One region of the Pseudohaliea sp. genome, then DNA from elsewhere that is predicted to be linked to it. Evidence: predicted binding sites of a transcription regulator. Region 1 holds the regulator's gene; each other region holds the start of a gene.
The links. Region 1 encodes sigma-54, which starts transcription at its own class of promoters, with help from an activator protein. Its sites were predicted from a motif close to TGGCACANNNNTTGCNNT; they were not measured.
Positions count from the first base shown of each region.

Region 1 (3,327 bases):
GAGCACCCGGTCGCTGTCGCAGGCGCGCAGGGCCGCGCGCAGCGCGGGCTGGCTGAACAGGCGCGCGATGGCGGCGAGGATGTCGAGGTGCTCCTGGTGCGCTTCCTCGGGCACCAGCAGGACGAAGAGGATATCCACCGGGGCGTCGTCCGGGGCATCGAAGTCCGCCGGTTCACGCAGGGTGACCAGCGCGCCCAGGGGCCGGGTACAGCTCGCGAGGCGGCAGTGCGGAATGGCGATGCCGCCACCCAGGCCGGTACTGCCGAGCTTCTCCCGGGCAAGCAGCTTGCCGATGAAATCACCGGGGTCGAGGTCCGGGTGGTCCGCCGCGACAAGCGCGGCGACCTCTTCAAAGATGGCTTTCTTGCTGGCCCCCGGCACGTCCCGCCGGGTACGCGCCGGTGACAGCAGTTCCTCAAGTTCTCGCATGCGCCTGTCCTAGTGCGGCCGCGCCTTTTCCTTGTGCTTGATGAGCTGCCGGTCGAGCTTGTCGGCGAGCGCGTCGATGGCGGCGTACATGTCGTCCGATTCCGCGGCGGCAAAGATGTCCGCACCGGAGATGTGCACGTTGGCCTCGGCCTTCTGTACCTGCTTTTCGACGATGAGAGTGACTTCCATGTTGGTAATGTGGCTGTGGTGGCGCTGGAGCCGCTCGAACTTGCTTTCCACATAGTCGCGGAGCGGGTCGGTAACGTCGACGTGATGGCCGCTGATGTTGAGTTGCATACTGGACTCCTTGTGCGTTGCAACGCAGGTATGCCCGGGTCGTGGCCGGGCGCTCAGTTCTCAGACCAGGCGCTTGCGCTCGCTGGACGGCGGGATGTAAAGGCTGTCCCGGTACTTCGCGATCGTCCGCCTGGCCACCTTGATGCCCTGTTCTTCCAGCAGCTGCGCGAGCCGGCTGTCGCTGAGCGGTTTGCGCGGGTTCTCCGCCGCGATGAGCTTGCGGATGAGCGCGCGGATCGCCGTTGAGGAACAGGCGCCGCCCGCGGTCGTGGCGACGTGGCTGGAAAAAAAGTACTTCAGCTCGAAAATGCCCCGGGGGGTATGCATGTACTTGCGCGTGGTGACCCGGGAGATGGTCGATTCGTGCATCGACACGGCCTCGGCAATGTCATGGAGCACCAGCGGCTTCATCGCCTCTTCGCCGTACTCGAGGAAGTTGCGCTGGTGGGAGACGACTTCCGAGGCCACCTTGAGCAGGGTCTCGTTGCGGCTCTGCAGGCTCTTCAGGAACCAGCGGGCCTCCTGCAGGTTATCGCGCAGGTAGGTGTTCTCGGCGCTGTTGTCGGCGCGCCGGATCAGCCCGGCATAGGTGTCGTTGATGCGCAGCCGCGGCGCGATGTCCGGGTTGAGCTCGACCACCCAGCGGCCCTCGCGTTTGCGCACGAACACGTCCGGTACGACGTACTCGGTGTCGTCGGCACCGATACGCTTGCCGGGGAACGGGTCGAGGGTCTGAAGCAGCTGCAGGACGCCGCGCAGCGCGTCCTCGTCGAGGCGCATGCGGCGCAGGATCTGCGCGTAGTCGCCGTTGCCGAGCTGTGCCAGGTGGCGGCTGACCAGGGTGCGCGCCTGCTCCAGCCAGGGGGTTCCCGGCGGTAGCTGCCTGAGCTGCAGGAGCAGGCATTCCTGCAGGTCCGCGGCAAAGACGCCGGTGGGCTCGAACTGCTGCAGGGCGTGGAGCACGGCCAGCACTTCCTCGCGCTCGATCTCGCCCTCGAAGTCCGCCGCGCAGAGCATGTGCAGCTCGTCCACGGTGCTGGTGAGGCGGCCGTTGTCGTCGGTGGCATCGATGATGGCCAGGGCGATCGCGCGGTCGAGGTCCGACAGGCGGGTGAGATTGAGCTGCCAGAGCAGGTGGTCGTGAAGGCTCTGGACGCTGGCATTGCGGCTGTCCATGTCGTAGTCGGCGCCCTCGGCCGCCGGGCCCGGCGCGGAGGGCGCGGAAGAGGGCACGAGGTCTTCCCACTGCGTGTCCACGGGCAGGTCCTCGGGCATGGTCGGCTCGTAGTCGCCGCTCTCGCCATCCCCCGCCGCGGTGCGCTCGAGGCTCTCCAGGGGGCCCTCGCCGTTGCTGGCTGTGAGGTTCTCGCCGGGCTCGGGGCTCTCCAGGGGCGCGTCGTCGTCGCCCTCGTCGAGCTCGAGCATCGGGTTGCTCTGCAGCACCTGCTGAATCTCGAGCTGCAGGTCCAGCGTCGACAGCTGCAGCAGCTTGATTGCCTGCTGCAGCTGCGGCGTCATGGTCAGCTGCTGGCCCAGCTTGAGTTGCAGTGCTTGCTTCATGATCGCGAGGGGGAGGCGTTCCTTTGCCCTGTTCGAGTGCAGTGTAGCGCCGGCCCGCCGGCGGAGGCAACGGACTGGCGCGGAAATTGCAGAGATTGGTGCCCGGGCCATTGACGCCCGTCAAGAATCGTGGCGAAGACCCTCGAGGCCCGCCCCTGGCGGTGCCGCGAGCGCTCTCTGCCGGTGCCTTCAGAGGCGGAAGGTATCGCCGAGATAGACCTTGCGGACTTCCGGGTTGTCGAGCACGGCCTGGGGGGAGCCGGCGGCGATGATGCGACCCTCACCGACGATGTAGGCTGTCTCGCAGATGTCGAGGGTCTCGCGCACGTTGTGGTCCGTGATAAGGACACCGATGCCGCGGTGCTGCAGGTGGCGGATGATCTCCTTGATGTCCGATACGGAGATCGGGTCGACACCGGCGAAAGGCTCGTCGAGGAGAATGAAGGCCGGTTCCGTGGCCAGCGCCCGGGCGATCTCCACCCGGCGGCGCTCGCCGCCGGACAGGGCCTGGCCGAGGCTGCCCCGCAGGTGCGCGACGTGGAACTCCTCGAGCAGTTCGTCCCGGCGCTCCCGGCGCTGGGCGCGGGTGAGGTCCCGCCGCGTCTCCAGGATGGCCATCAGGTTGTCGCCGACGGACAGCTTGCGGAACACGGAGGCCTCCTGGGGCAGGTAGCCGATGCCCCGGCGCGCCCGCTCGTGCATGGGCAGACCGATGATGTCCTCGCCATCGATGGTGATCTGCCCCGCATCGGCGCGGATGATGCCGACGATCATGTAGAAGCAGGTCGTCTTGCCGGCCCCGTTCGGGCCCAGCAGGCCGACGACCTGGGCGCTCTCCACGGCGAGGGAGACGTCCCGCACCACCGGGCGCCCGCCGTAGGCCTTGGCCAGCTTACTCGCCTTCAGTTCCGCCATCGGGCGTCGCTCCTGCATCGGCGGGGTCGGCCGCCGTTTCAGCCGCTGCGTCGGGCGCCGCCCCGGAAGGCGTTGCCGGCGCGGTCCCCGCAGCGTCGCTGTCATCGGCCTCTGCCGGGTTCTCCG
Region 1 is NZ_JBTOLW010000037.1:10,375-13,701, reverse strand. It holds gene ptsN (PTS IIA-like nitrogen regulatory protein PtsN) at 1-429, opposite strand, end outside; gene hpf (ribosome hibernation-promoting factor, HPF/YfiA family) at 439-726, opposite strand; gene ACX93N_RS14665 (RNA polymerase factor sigma-54) at 787-2,286, opposite strand; gene lptB (LPS export ABC transporter ATP-binding protein) at 2,476-3,201, opposite strand; gene lptA (lipopolysaccharide transport periplasmic protein LptA) at 3,179-3,327, opposite strand, start outside.

Region 2 (3,327 bases), on a different contig from region 1:
GCGGCGGAGCCGCCCGCCGTCGGTGGCTGGCAGATGCCGGCAGCAGGTGAGGCGGGGGAATCCGCCTGGGGCGCGCCCGAGGCGGTGAGCGCCGGACTCCTGGCGCTTATCGCCGACCTCGACACCGATAGCTTCGCCCTGCCGGGACAGGCGCCGGCGCCGTTGCCGGCGGCCGCTGAAGCGCTCGATCGTCTGCTGCCCGCGCCCGGCCGATCACCGGCGGGCGCCGGCGCCGCGGGTGCCCCGGCCCTCGCCCCGGCCCTTGCCGAAGGCGGTGCGCCCGGGGCGGCGTCGCTGCTCCAGGAGGGCCCCAGGGCCCTGCCGGAGACGCTGCCGTCCGCGGCGATGGGCGCCGGTGCGCCCGCCGGGGCGGCGTCGCCGTCACCGGCAGCCGGCGCGATGCCGCCGCCGGTCCTCGAGGCGCTGCGCAGTGCGGCGCTGTCGGGGCAGCCGGCTTCCGCCGAGGGCGGCAGCGGCAGCGCGCTCACGGCCCTGCTGCAGGCCGGTGGCGCCGAGCGGCTTGCCGAGACACCCCCCGGCCGCCTTCCCCAGGGCGTCCCCCTGCCTCCGCGGGAGCTGAATGCCGCCGCTTCCCAGACACTGGAGCAGGTGGCCTGGATGAGCCGGGAAGGGGTTCACCAGGCGCGGCTGCAGCTGGAGCCCGCCCACCTCGGCCGGGTGGATATCCGCCTCGACCTGGAGGGCGGTGAAGCCCGGCTGCACCTGGGCGCGCAGCAGCCGCAGGTCCGCGAGGCCCTGGAGGCGGTCATGCCGCGCTTGCGCGACGCCCTGGCCGAGCACGGCATGACCCTGACCGACGCGTCCGTTTCGCATTCCGGCCACGAGGGGCCGGCCGCGGAGGGCGAGGGAGAGCGCTTTGCCGGTACCCCGGCAGAGTCCGCGGAGGACGACGGCCCGCTGCGGGCCGATGAGCCCCGGCAGGGCGTCTCCGCGCGCTCGGGGCTGCTCGACCTCTACGCCTGAGGGCGCCTTTCCCCGCCGGCGCACCGCGCGCCAGCGTTCCGTCACCGGGGCTGCAGCGCGCCGGCTGAATAGTCAAGAAATCGACGCCACTCGTCCCCGGTGCCGCCCCGCGGCCAGGAATCGCCCGGCCTTTCCTGGCTGTCAGGGCGCCGATGTGCTGGCACGCCTATTGCAATGACCGGGTGCAGGCAGTAGCGTCCATCGGGCCCTATACACAGCTTCAAGGAACCCTGGTTATGGCAGTCGACGACGATTTCAACGACGGGGCAGACGGTTCCGGGGGGGCGCAGCAAAGCTCGCCCGGCCTCGGCAAGCTCCTGCTGGTCAGCCTGCTGGTCAGCCTGATCAGTGCCGGTGGCGTCGGCGCCGGCGTTTACTTCCTCCTCAAGGCGGACATCGCCGCTCAGCAGCAGGCTGAAGGCGAGGAGGCCGGGGAGGTGGAGGAGGAGGAAGAGGAACCCAAGGAACCGCCAATCTACTACTCCCTGGAGGACCCCTTCATCGTCAACCTGTCCAATGATACGCGGCGCTTCCTGCAGCTCACCGTCGAGCTCATGGCGCGGGACCAGGCTGTGATCGACGCGGTGAAGGAACACCGGCCCCGGCTGCGCAACAACCTGCTGCTGCTGTTCTCCGCGGAGACGCCGGAGTCCATCAGCGCGGCCGAGGGCAAGGAGGCGCTGCGCCTCGCGGCGCTGGCCGAGGTGCAGTCGGTGCTGGAGGACCTGGGCGAGCCGACGGAGGTGGAAGAGCTCTACTTCACCTCCCTGGTGATGCAGTAGGCCGGGGGCGCCGGACTCATGAGCCAGGAAGACGTCCTCTCCCAGGACGAGATCGACGCGCTCCTCTACGGCGTCGATTCCGGCGAGGTGGAAAGTGGCGCGGGCACCGCCGTCGAGGGGGAGGTGCAGTCCTTCGACCTCTCCAGCCAGGACCGCATCGTCCGCGGGCGCCTGCCCACGCTGGAGATGATCAACGAGCGCTTCGCGCGCTACCTGCGCCTCGGGCTCTTCAACATGCTGCGCCGCTCCGCGGAGGTCTCCGTCGCCGGCGTCGAGATGATCAAGTTCCAGGACTACATGCGCACGCTGCCGCTGCCCACGAGCCTCAACGTCATGTCCGTGCCGCCGCTGCGCGGCACCAGCCTGCTGGTCCTCGACGCGCGGCTGATCTTCGCGGTGGTGGACAGCTATTTCGGCGGTGACGGCAGCTATTACACGCGTATCGAGGGCCGGGAGTTCACGCCGGTGGAAACGCGCATTATCGAGCGCCTGCGCGGCCTGATCTTCGGCGATCTCAAGGAAGCCTGGAAGCCGGTCATGGACATCGACTTCAACTTCCACAGCATGGAGATCAACCCCCAGTTCGCCAACATCGTCAGCCCCTCGGAGATCGTCGTGATCAGCCGCTTCGACGTCGAGATCGAGGGCGCGACGGGCCAGGTCCATTTCACCATCCCCTACGCGGCGATCGAGCCGATCCGCGAGGCGCTTGATTCGGGCATGGCCTCGGACCGCATGGAGAAGGACGAGCGCTGGATGCACGCGCTGCGCGAGGAGATCCGCGATGCGCCGATGGATCTCAGCGTCGTGCTGTGCCGGAAGAAGCTCCCGCTCCGGGAGCTGGTCCGCATGAGACCCGGCGACGTGATAGCCGTGGACATACCGGATTACGCGACGGTCCTCGTCGAGGGGGTGCCCTGCTTCGAAGGGGAGGTGGGCCTGTCGAGGAACAAGTACGCGGTCAGCATCGCCAGGCCGCTGAAGCGCGGCAACAACCAGTGAGCGGGAGAGTGACGTGACAGCTGACAACGAAGACCAGGCAGGCGGCGGCGCGGACGAAGCGCCGGAGAAGGCCCAGTTCGACAACCTGGAAAAGGGCGCGGAACCCGCCGAGGGCGATGTCAACCTGGACCTGATCGTGGACGTGCCGGTGACCCTGTCCATGGAGGTGGGCCGCACGGCGATCAGTATCCGCAACCTGCTGCAGCTCAACCAGGGTTCCGTGGTCGAACTGGACCGGGTCGCCGGGGAACCGCTGGACGTGTTCGTCAACGGGACCCTGGTCGCCCACGGCGAGGTGGTGGTGGTGAACGAGAAGTTCGGTATCCGGCTCACGGACGTCATCAGCCCCTCGGAACGGATCAAGAAGCTGCAATGAAGGTCCGCCCGCTGCAGTTCCTGCCCCTCGCCTGGCTGGCCCTGCCGGCCCTGGCCGCCGAGGTGCCCGGCGTCGCCTCCGCGGGCAATCTGGGGCGGATGCTCCTGGGCCTCGGGGTCGTCGTCGCGCTGGTTTTTGCGCTGGCCTGGGCCGCGAAGCGGGTCTCGGGCCTGCGCGGCCTCG
Region 2 is NZ_JBTOLW010000003.1:159,625-162,951, reverse strand. It holds gene ACX93N_RS03110 (flagellar hook-length control protein FliK) at 1-984, shown strand, start outside; gene ACX93N_RS03105 (flagellar basal body-associated FliL family protein) at 1,221-1,766, shown strand; gene fliM (flagellar motor switch protein FliM) at 1,785-2,768, shown strand; gene fliN (flagellar motor switch protein FliN) at 2,782-3,144, shown strand; gene fliO (flagellar biosynthetic protein FliO) at 3,141-3,327, shown strand, end outside.
Region 2: ACX93N_RS03105 (flagellar basal body-associated FliL family protein) is a predicted target of sigma-54. The motif match lies at 1,143-1,160, and genes of this name have one in related genera.

Region 3 (3,327 bases), on a different contig from region 1:
CACCCGGGGCAAGGTGCGAGAAGACCCGGGCCAGGCCTGCCACCGCTAACAGGGCCAGGCCGGCGCTGGGCAGGTAATTGCGGTGCTCGAAGTACAGCTCGAGCGGCAGGAAGGAACTCTCCAGGCTGTGGCCGATGAAATACACCGCCAGGGCGAAGGCGACGACGCTTCGCCGGCGGCGCACGGCGCTCACCGCCAGGAAGGCCAGGGACGACAACACGAAGACAGCGGCGACCAGGCCCGCCGGCGACAGGAGTTCGCCCGAGAAGTCGTCGTGGAGCAGCCCCATCCGCCGTGTATCGGGGAGCAGGAACTGGCGCGCGTAATCGGTCACCGCCAGCAGGGAGTAGAACAACCGGTCTGTGAAGCCGAAAGAGCGGTGGGAAAAGCCCACCTCCGAGCGGGCCAGGAAATAGCAGCCCAGGGCCAGGAAAGCCATGACACCGAGCAGCAGCACGCCCTGCGCTGCGGGCTTCAGGTAACGCTCACGGCGTGACCCGGCGCGCCCCGGCCCGCCAGGAAGGATGAAAAGCTCGAGGGCGGCAAGCAGGGGGAGAGCCAGCAGCCCGTTTTCCTTGGCGAAGGGCGCCGCCAGCAGGGCACCGATGCACAGCAGGGCAAAGCCGGCACGCGCACGCGCCCCCGTCGCCACTCGCGCAAGCCCGTAGCTGACCAGTGCCAGCAGCGTGAAAGTCCCCGCGAGCAGCGTCATGCGCTGGGCGATGTAGAGAACGGAGCTGGCCTTCTGCGGGGCCAGCGCCCAGAGCATCGCCGCGAAAACGCCCATCAGCATGGGCCGGGCGACCCCGGTGCAGGCGAACACCAGGCGGGCGAGCAGAAAGACGAGGAAACCGTTGATGGCGTGCAGCCCCATGGACAGCAGCTGGCTCTCGTAGGGCCCCGCCTTGAGGAAAACCTGCTCCGCGGCGAAGGTGGCGATCGACAGGGGGCGCCCGAGGGGGCCCGACACATCGCTGAACACGTAGTGCCAGAACTGCTCCGGGTGCTCACGCAGGTGCTGCAGGGGAACCACAGACGTGGCGTCGTCGAACAGGTAGCCGGTCCCGACGCCGGGAGAGAATGCACCGTAGACGCCGGCGGCGATGGCCAGCAGCACGAGTGCGCCGGAGAGCCACCGGGTACACAGGATGCGGCGCAATGGCGAAGAAAAAGCCTGGCGGGTCAACGGCGGCACGGGTTGCTCAGGATCTCGTCAGGAGCGGCGGCGGACACAGGGTAGCGCGCCACGCCGCCAGACAAAAAGCCGGAAAAAAAACCAGACAAAAAAGAGCCCCGGGATCGGGGCTCTGGAACTTGCCTGCAATGTGGGTCCGGCCGCGGCCGGACCGGTTGCTAGCCGCGGCAGGTGGCGGGGAGGTACTTCGCCTCGACGGCCTGGGTGCCACCCGGGCCGCAGACCCAGTTCACGCGGCGGGAGCCCTGATCCATCGTACCCGTCAGCTGGAAGGTGTCACCCTGGACGTCGGCCGGGAGCTGCGTAGCCGAGTTCGAGATGGTGATCGTGTAAATCCCGATGAAGCTCGTACCGCCCGGCGCATAGGCCGCCTGGCTGACGAACGAGTCCTGCCCAAAGCCAGCGAGGGTGATGCCGGCCGCAGCGGCATCCGCGGGCATTGCGCCGTTGCTGGCCGCGAACTCGGCGATCGTCGTCTTCGCCTCCGCAGCCACCGCGAGCGCTTCGGACAGCCGGGCACGAACGGTGTAGTCCTGGTAGGCCGGCAGCGCGATGGCCGCCAGGATGCCGACGATCGCGATGACGATCATCAGTTCGATCAGTGTGAAGCCCCCTTGGCGGGCTGCATGTTGCTTTTTCATGATGGTCTCCCTTCGGTCCCAATTGCGATCCTGCGAGCCCCGGGGGGGCTGAGCAGGGTGACGGTGGTATGAGCGTAGGCGCGCATAGAGCCCACCCTGCACGGAACGCAGCAAAATGCGGGCCAGAACTTCCGTCACCGTGCCAGCAGAAGCCGGATCGCACATCGATATACAGTAAAAACAACAAGTTAAGTGACAGCCCGGCCTGCCGCGCAAGCTGTTGTTGCAACCGCCCGCCGCCCCCGGGCAGGCAGGGGCACATGACGTTTTTACCCCCTGGCTGACAAATTTTGTCGGTTCCGCCTGCAAAAAGCGTTCGAATCCGCCCGCCGACCCCCGGCTCCCTGTCGCCGCGGGCCCGCGCAGGCGCCGGTAACGGCGCCCCGGGCGTAAAAAATCGACTGAATTTCCAAACACTTAACGACTACACCTTCAGAGAGCCGGTAGGTATACTCAGGGTGTCTAGCCGGGGTGCCCGCGATCGCCCCTCGAGGTGGCATGATGAACGAGCAAGCAAAAACGCCGCCCTCCGGCCTCGCCGGGCGCCTCGTTATCGAGGGCCTGATCGATGCCGACCAGGCGCGGCAGGCACAGCGCGCCGCGGTGGAGCAGCGCGTGCCTTTCGTGAGCTACCTCGTCGAGTCGGTCGACGTCGACGGCAGGGAACTCGCGCGCATCGCCTCGCAGGAGTTCGGGGCGCCGCGCTTCGACCTCGACGCCTTCGACCGGGAGCAGCTCCCGGACGGCCTGGTCGAGCCGGACCTGATCACCAAGCACCACGCCCTGCCCCTCTTCCACCGCGGCAAGCGGCTGTTCATCGCCGTCTCGGACCCGACCAACCTCGCCGCCCTGGACGAGATCAAGTTCAACACCGGGATCAGCACCGAGCCGATCCTGGTCGACGAGCAGAGTCTCACGAAGGCGATCGCCGACTGGTCCAACGCGCAGGAAGACCTGGCCGGCGGGCTGGAGGAGCTCGAGGCCGGCGAACTCGAGGACATCGATATCAGCGCCGTCGATGAAGACGAGCGCGCGGACGGCGCCGAGGACAACGCGCTCGACGAGACCCCCATCGTCCGCTTCGTCAACAAGGTACTTGTCGATGCCATCAAGCAGGGCGCCTCGGACATCCATTTCGAGCCCTACGAGAAAGACTACCGGGTGCGCTTCCGCACCGACGGTATGCTCGAGGAAATGGTGCGGCCGCCACGCAACCTGGCACCGCGCCTCGCCGCGCGGCTCAAGGTCATGTCGCAAATGGACATCTCCGAGCGGCGCATCCCGCAGGACGGCCGCATCCAGATGCGCCTGTCGCGCAACCGCGCGGTCGACTTCCGGGTCAACACGCTGCCGACACTCTTCGGCGAAAAGATCGTACTGCGGATCCTCGACCCGACCAGCGCGCAGCTGGGCATCGACGCCCTCGGCTACGAGCCGGAGCAGAAGGAGATGTACCTGCGCGCGCTCGCCCAGCCCCAGGGCATGATCCTG
Region 3 is NZ_JBTOLW010000016.1:47,984-51,310, forward strand. It holds gene ACX93N_RS09500 (hypothetical protein) at 1-1,195, opposite strand, end outside; gene ACX93N_RS09505 (pilin) at 1,354-1,836, opposite strand; gene pilB (type IV-A pilus assembly ATPase PilB) at 2,338-3,327, shown strand, end outside.
Region 3: ACX93N_RS09505 (pilin) is a predicted target of sigma-54. The motif match lies at 1,944-1,961, and genes of this name have one in related genera.

Region 4 (3,327 bases), on a different contig from region 1:
TCAATCGTGGCGTCCGGGTTGTCCTCTTCGAGCGCCTCGACGAGGTAGTGGGCTTCTTCGTTGTCCTGCAGTGCCATGTAGACTTTCGACATCGTCTTTACTCCCTTAGAGGCCGGCCTTGGCCAGGCGCTTGTTGAGCACTTCCGCGCTCGCGTTGATGGCGTCGGGACCGACGGCTTCTTCCGCCAGCGGACCGAGGGCCGCGAGGGCCTGCTGCTTCCAGTCGGCGACCCAGGCCGCGATCTGTTCGCGGTTGCTGTCGGATTCAGCAGCAGCGGTCTTGACCACCGTGTCCACCCAGCGCGAGGTCTCCTTGTGCCACTCCTGCATGAACTCGATGAGCATCGCGAGGTCGCCGGCACCGGCCTCGGTCATGGCCTCGTCGAACTGGCGGTAGAAGATGTCGTAGACCAGCGTGTCGAGCACGACGTCCTGGGCGACAAAGACCTCGAACCAGTCCTTCTGGGCGAGCATGTCCTCGACGTAACGGCGCAGATCCTGCCAGAGGGGATCCTCCATCCAGTGGGTCTTGGCAGTCTTCAGCGTATCGCCGCTGTTGCCGTCGAGGATGAGGCCGACGCGGGAGAGGTACTGGGCGATACCGAGCCGGTCCATGCCGTTGTACAGAAAGGCCTGGGTGAGCACCGTGCCGATACCGTAGGCGGACCCGAAGACGTTGTTCATGTTCGCGCCCATCTCCAGGTGCCGGAGCGGCAGCAGGCAACGGACCACCTTCTCCCGTGCGGCCTCCGGCAGGCGGCTGGCGAGGTCGCGGCGGGTGAAGAACGCGTAGTTGCTCTCGGTGATCTCCTGCAGCTTCGCCCGCGCCTGCACGTAGCTACCGTAGTAGTACTGGCGGGGGTCGCGAAAGGCGTACCAGTCTTCCATGACGATCGCCGTGCGGGCGGGGTCGTTGAGCCGGCGCTCCGGGTCCCACAGCGGCCGGTAGTGGAAGTTGGTCGTCGGGGCGAGGTCGTAGCTGGCCTCCTGGTAGCGGGAAGCCGGCTTGTCGCCGAAGCGCCGCTCGATGTGTGCGAAGGTATTGCGGACCGGCTGGATCGTCGAAGTCTTGATTTCAATGGTCATGGGACACCTGCTCGTTATGGAATTCGTAAAGCCCCGGGGCGCTAGTCGTCGGCGGCTCCGCGGAGGTCGCCGTAACGCCACTTCTCCATGTCCGCGTCCACGGCCGCGGCCTCCTCGTCGGACATGAAAACGACGTCGTTGCGCTCACAGAAGATGTCGAAGGCGCCCCGGGGTAGCACCAGTTCGACGTACAGGGAGGGGTCGCCGATGGCGAAGTCGAACTCGATGAAGCCGCTCGCCGTCTCGCCGCGGACGCGGACGTAGCGGGTGAGGCGCTCGAAACTGTCGGTCGCCGGCGTGGCGCCGACGGCTTTCAACGTTGCCATGGTTATCACTTTGTTAGCTATGACATTGTCATCCCCCTGGGTGCAGGGGGCATGCCAACAAAGAGAAAAATCGAGATTGTTTAGTTAGTTATAAATTCTGGGGGTGCAACGGGGTGTGCCGGGGCGACCCACTTGTTCACCATATCGTGAACTTTTCATCTCCCGACTTCATGATTTGATGAATCTTCCGCATCCCTGCGCTTCTTCAGGCGGTAATCCAGCTGCGCCCGCGTCAGGCCCAGAAGCCGCGCCGCGCCGCTGACCTTGTGGCCGGCGCGCGCCAGCGCCGCGTCGATGATTTCCCACTCCACGGCTTCGAGGGAATGCCCGGCCTCGATCGCGCTCGCGGCGAGTTCAGGCAGTGCCCGCTCCCCCGCCGGCGGCGCCCCGTCATCCCGGCCGGCGCTCATGCCGGGAAAGAGATGGGCGGCCTCGATCTGTCCGCCGGGGTCCGAGAGGATCACCCCGCGCTCGATCATGTTCGCCAGTTCGCGGATGTTTCCGGGCCAGTCGTACTCGCGCAGCAGGGCCATGGCCCGGTCCGTGACCGACAGGCCGCTCTTGCCGTGCAGCGTCCCGTACTTGTCGAGGAAGTGGCTGATGAGGTCGGGCAGATCCTCGATGCGCTCGCGCAGGGGCGGCACCGTGGCCGAGTAGACGTTGAGGCGGTAGAGCAGGTCCTGGCGGAAACGCCCCTCGCGGACCGCCTGGTCCAGGTCCTCGTTGGTGGCCGCGATGAGCCGCACGTCCACCTGCCGCACCTCGGACCCGCCGACCCGCTCGAGTTCCCCCTCCTGCAGCACGCGGAGCAGGGCCGCCTGGGCGTGCAGCGACAGCTCTCCGACTTCGTCGAGAAACAGGGTCCCCGCGTGTGCGCGCTCGAAGCGGCCGGGGCGCGTTTTCTCGGCCCCGGTAAACGCGCCCCGCTCCACCCCGAAGAGCTCCGCCTCGATCAGGTCCCGCGGGATGGCCGCGCAGTTGATGGCGACGAAAGGCTTGTCCGCCCGGTCGCTGGCCTCGTGCAGGGCCCGGGCAAACATGTCCTTGCCGACCCCGGTCTCGCCGAGGAGCAGGACCGTGACCTTGCTCCGCGCCGCCCGGGAGAGCAGGTCGCGGACTTCGAGGAAGCGGGGTGATGAGCCCACCAGCTGGCCGAAGTGCTCTTCCGCATCGACACGGGAACGCAGTTCCGCCATCTGTTCCTGCAGCTCGAAGAGCTGGTCGGCGATCCGGTCGGGCTGGTAGTGCCGGAAGGCGTCCTCGGCATCCTCCCAATCCTCGACGAGGCGGCCCTCGATGCGGCAGGTCTCGTGACCGCAGGCGGTACAGCAGGTTTCCTTGAAGTAGATCTGCCGCCCCATGAACTGGGTGGTAAAACCGCTGGCATAGCCGATCTGCGCCCAGCACACGGGCTCGAAACCCGAGCCGAACTCGCTGAGAAAAATCTCCGCCTCGAAGGAGTTCTCCCAGTCGAAGATGGCGTGGAAGTAGTTCTCTTCCTCGTTCCAGTCCAGCTTCTTCGGGATCACCTTCACCTGGCCGGTCACCATGTGCGACTGCGGCCCGACGGAGAAGACATCGAAGAGCGAGGCCTCCGGGCGCAGGCGGCGCGCGCGCTCGGCGTCCATCTTCCCCGAGATGTAGCCCATGCGCGTGAGCAGACCCTTGGCGCGCTGCATGCCGAGGGCGTCAATCAGTTCCCGGCGCAGACCCCGGAGCTCGCTGGAGCGGAGCAGGACGACGCGCTCCTCGTCCAGCCAGATGCGCCCCTCCTGCGCCTCGAAGCGCAGCAGGTTCCAGATGTCGTGCATCTCGGGCAGCCGGGGGCCGTCGTCGTTCACGGGCGCGAGCTCATCATCGGGAGCCTCTCGTTATCCTGCCGCTCACTGCGAGCCACCTGATAGGACCACAGCGC
Region 4 is NZ_JBTOLW010000013.1:81,156-84,482, reverse strand. It holds gene ACX93N_RS08545 (MmoB/DmpM family protein) at 1-92, opposite strand, end outside; gene ACX93N_RS08540 (aromatic/alkene monooxygenase hydroxylase subunit beta) at 106-1,086, opposite strand; gene ACX93N_RS08535 (phenol hydroxylase subunit) at 1,128-1,412, opposite strand; gene ACX93N_RS08530 (sigma 54-interacting transcriptional regulator) at 1,568-3,253, opposite strand.
Region 4: ACX93N_RS08535 (phenol hydroxylase subunit) is a predicted target of sigma-54. The motif match lies at 1,452-1,469, and genes of this name have one in related genera.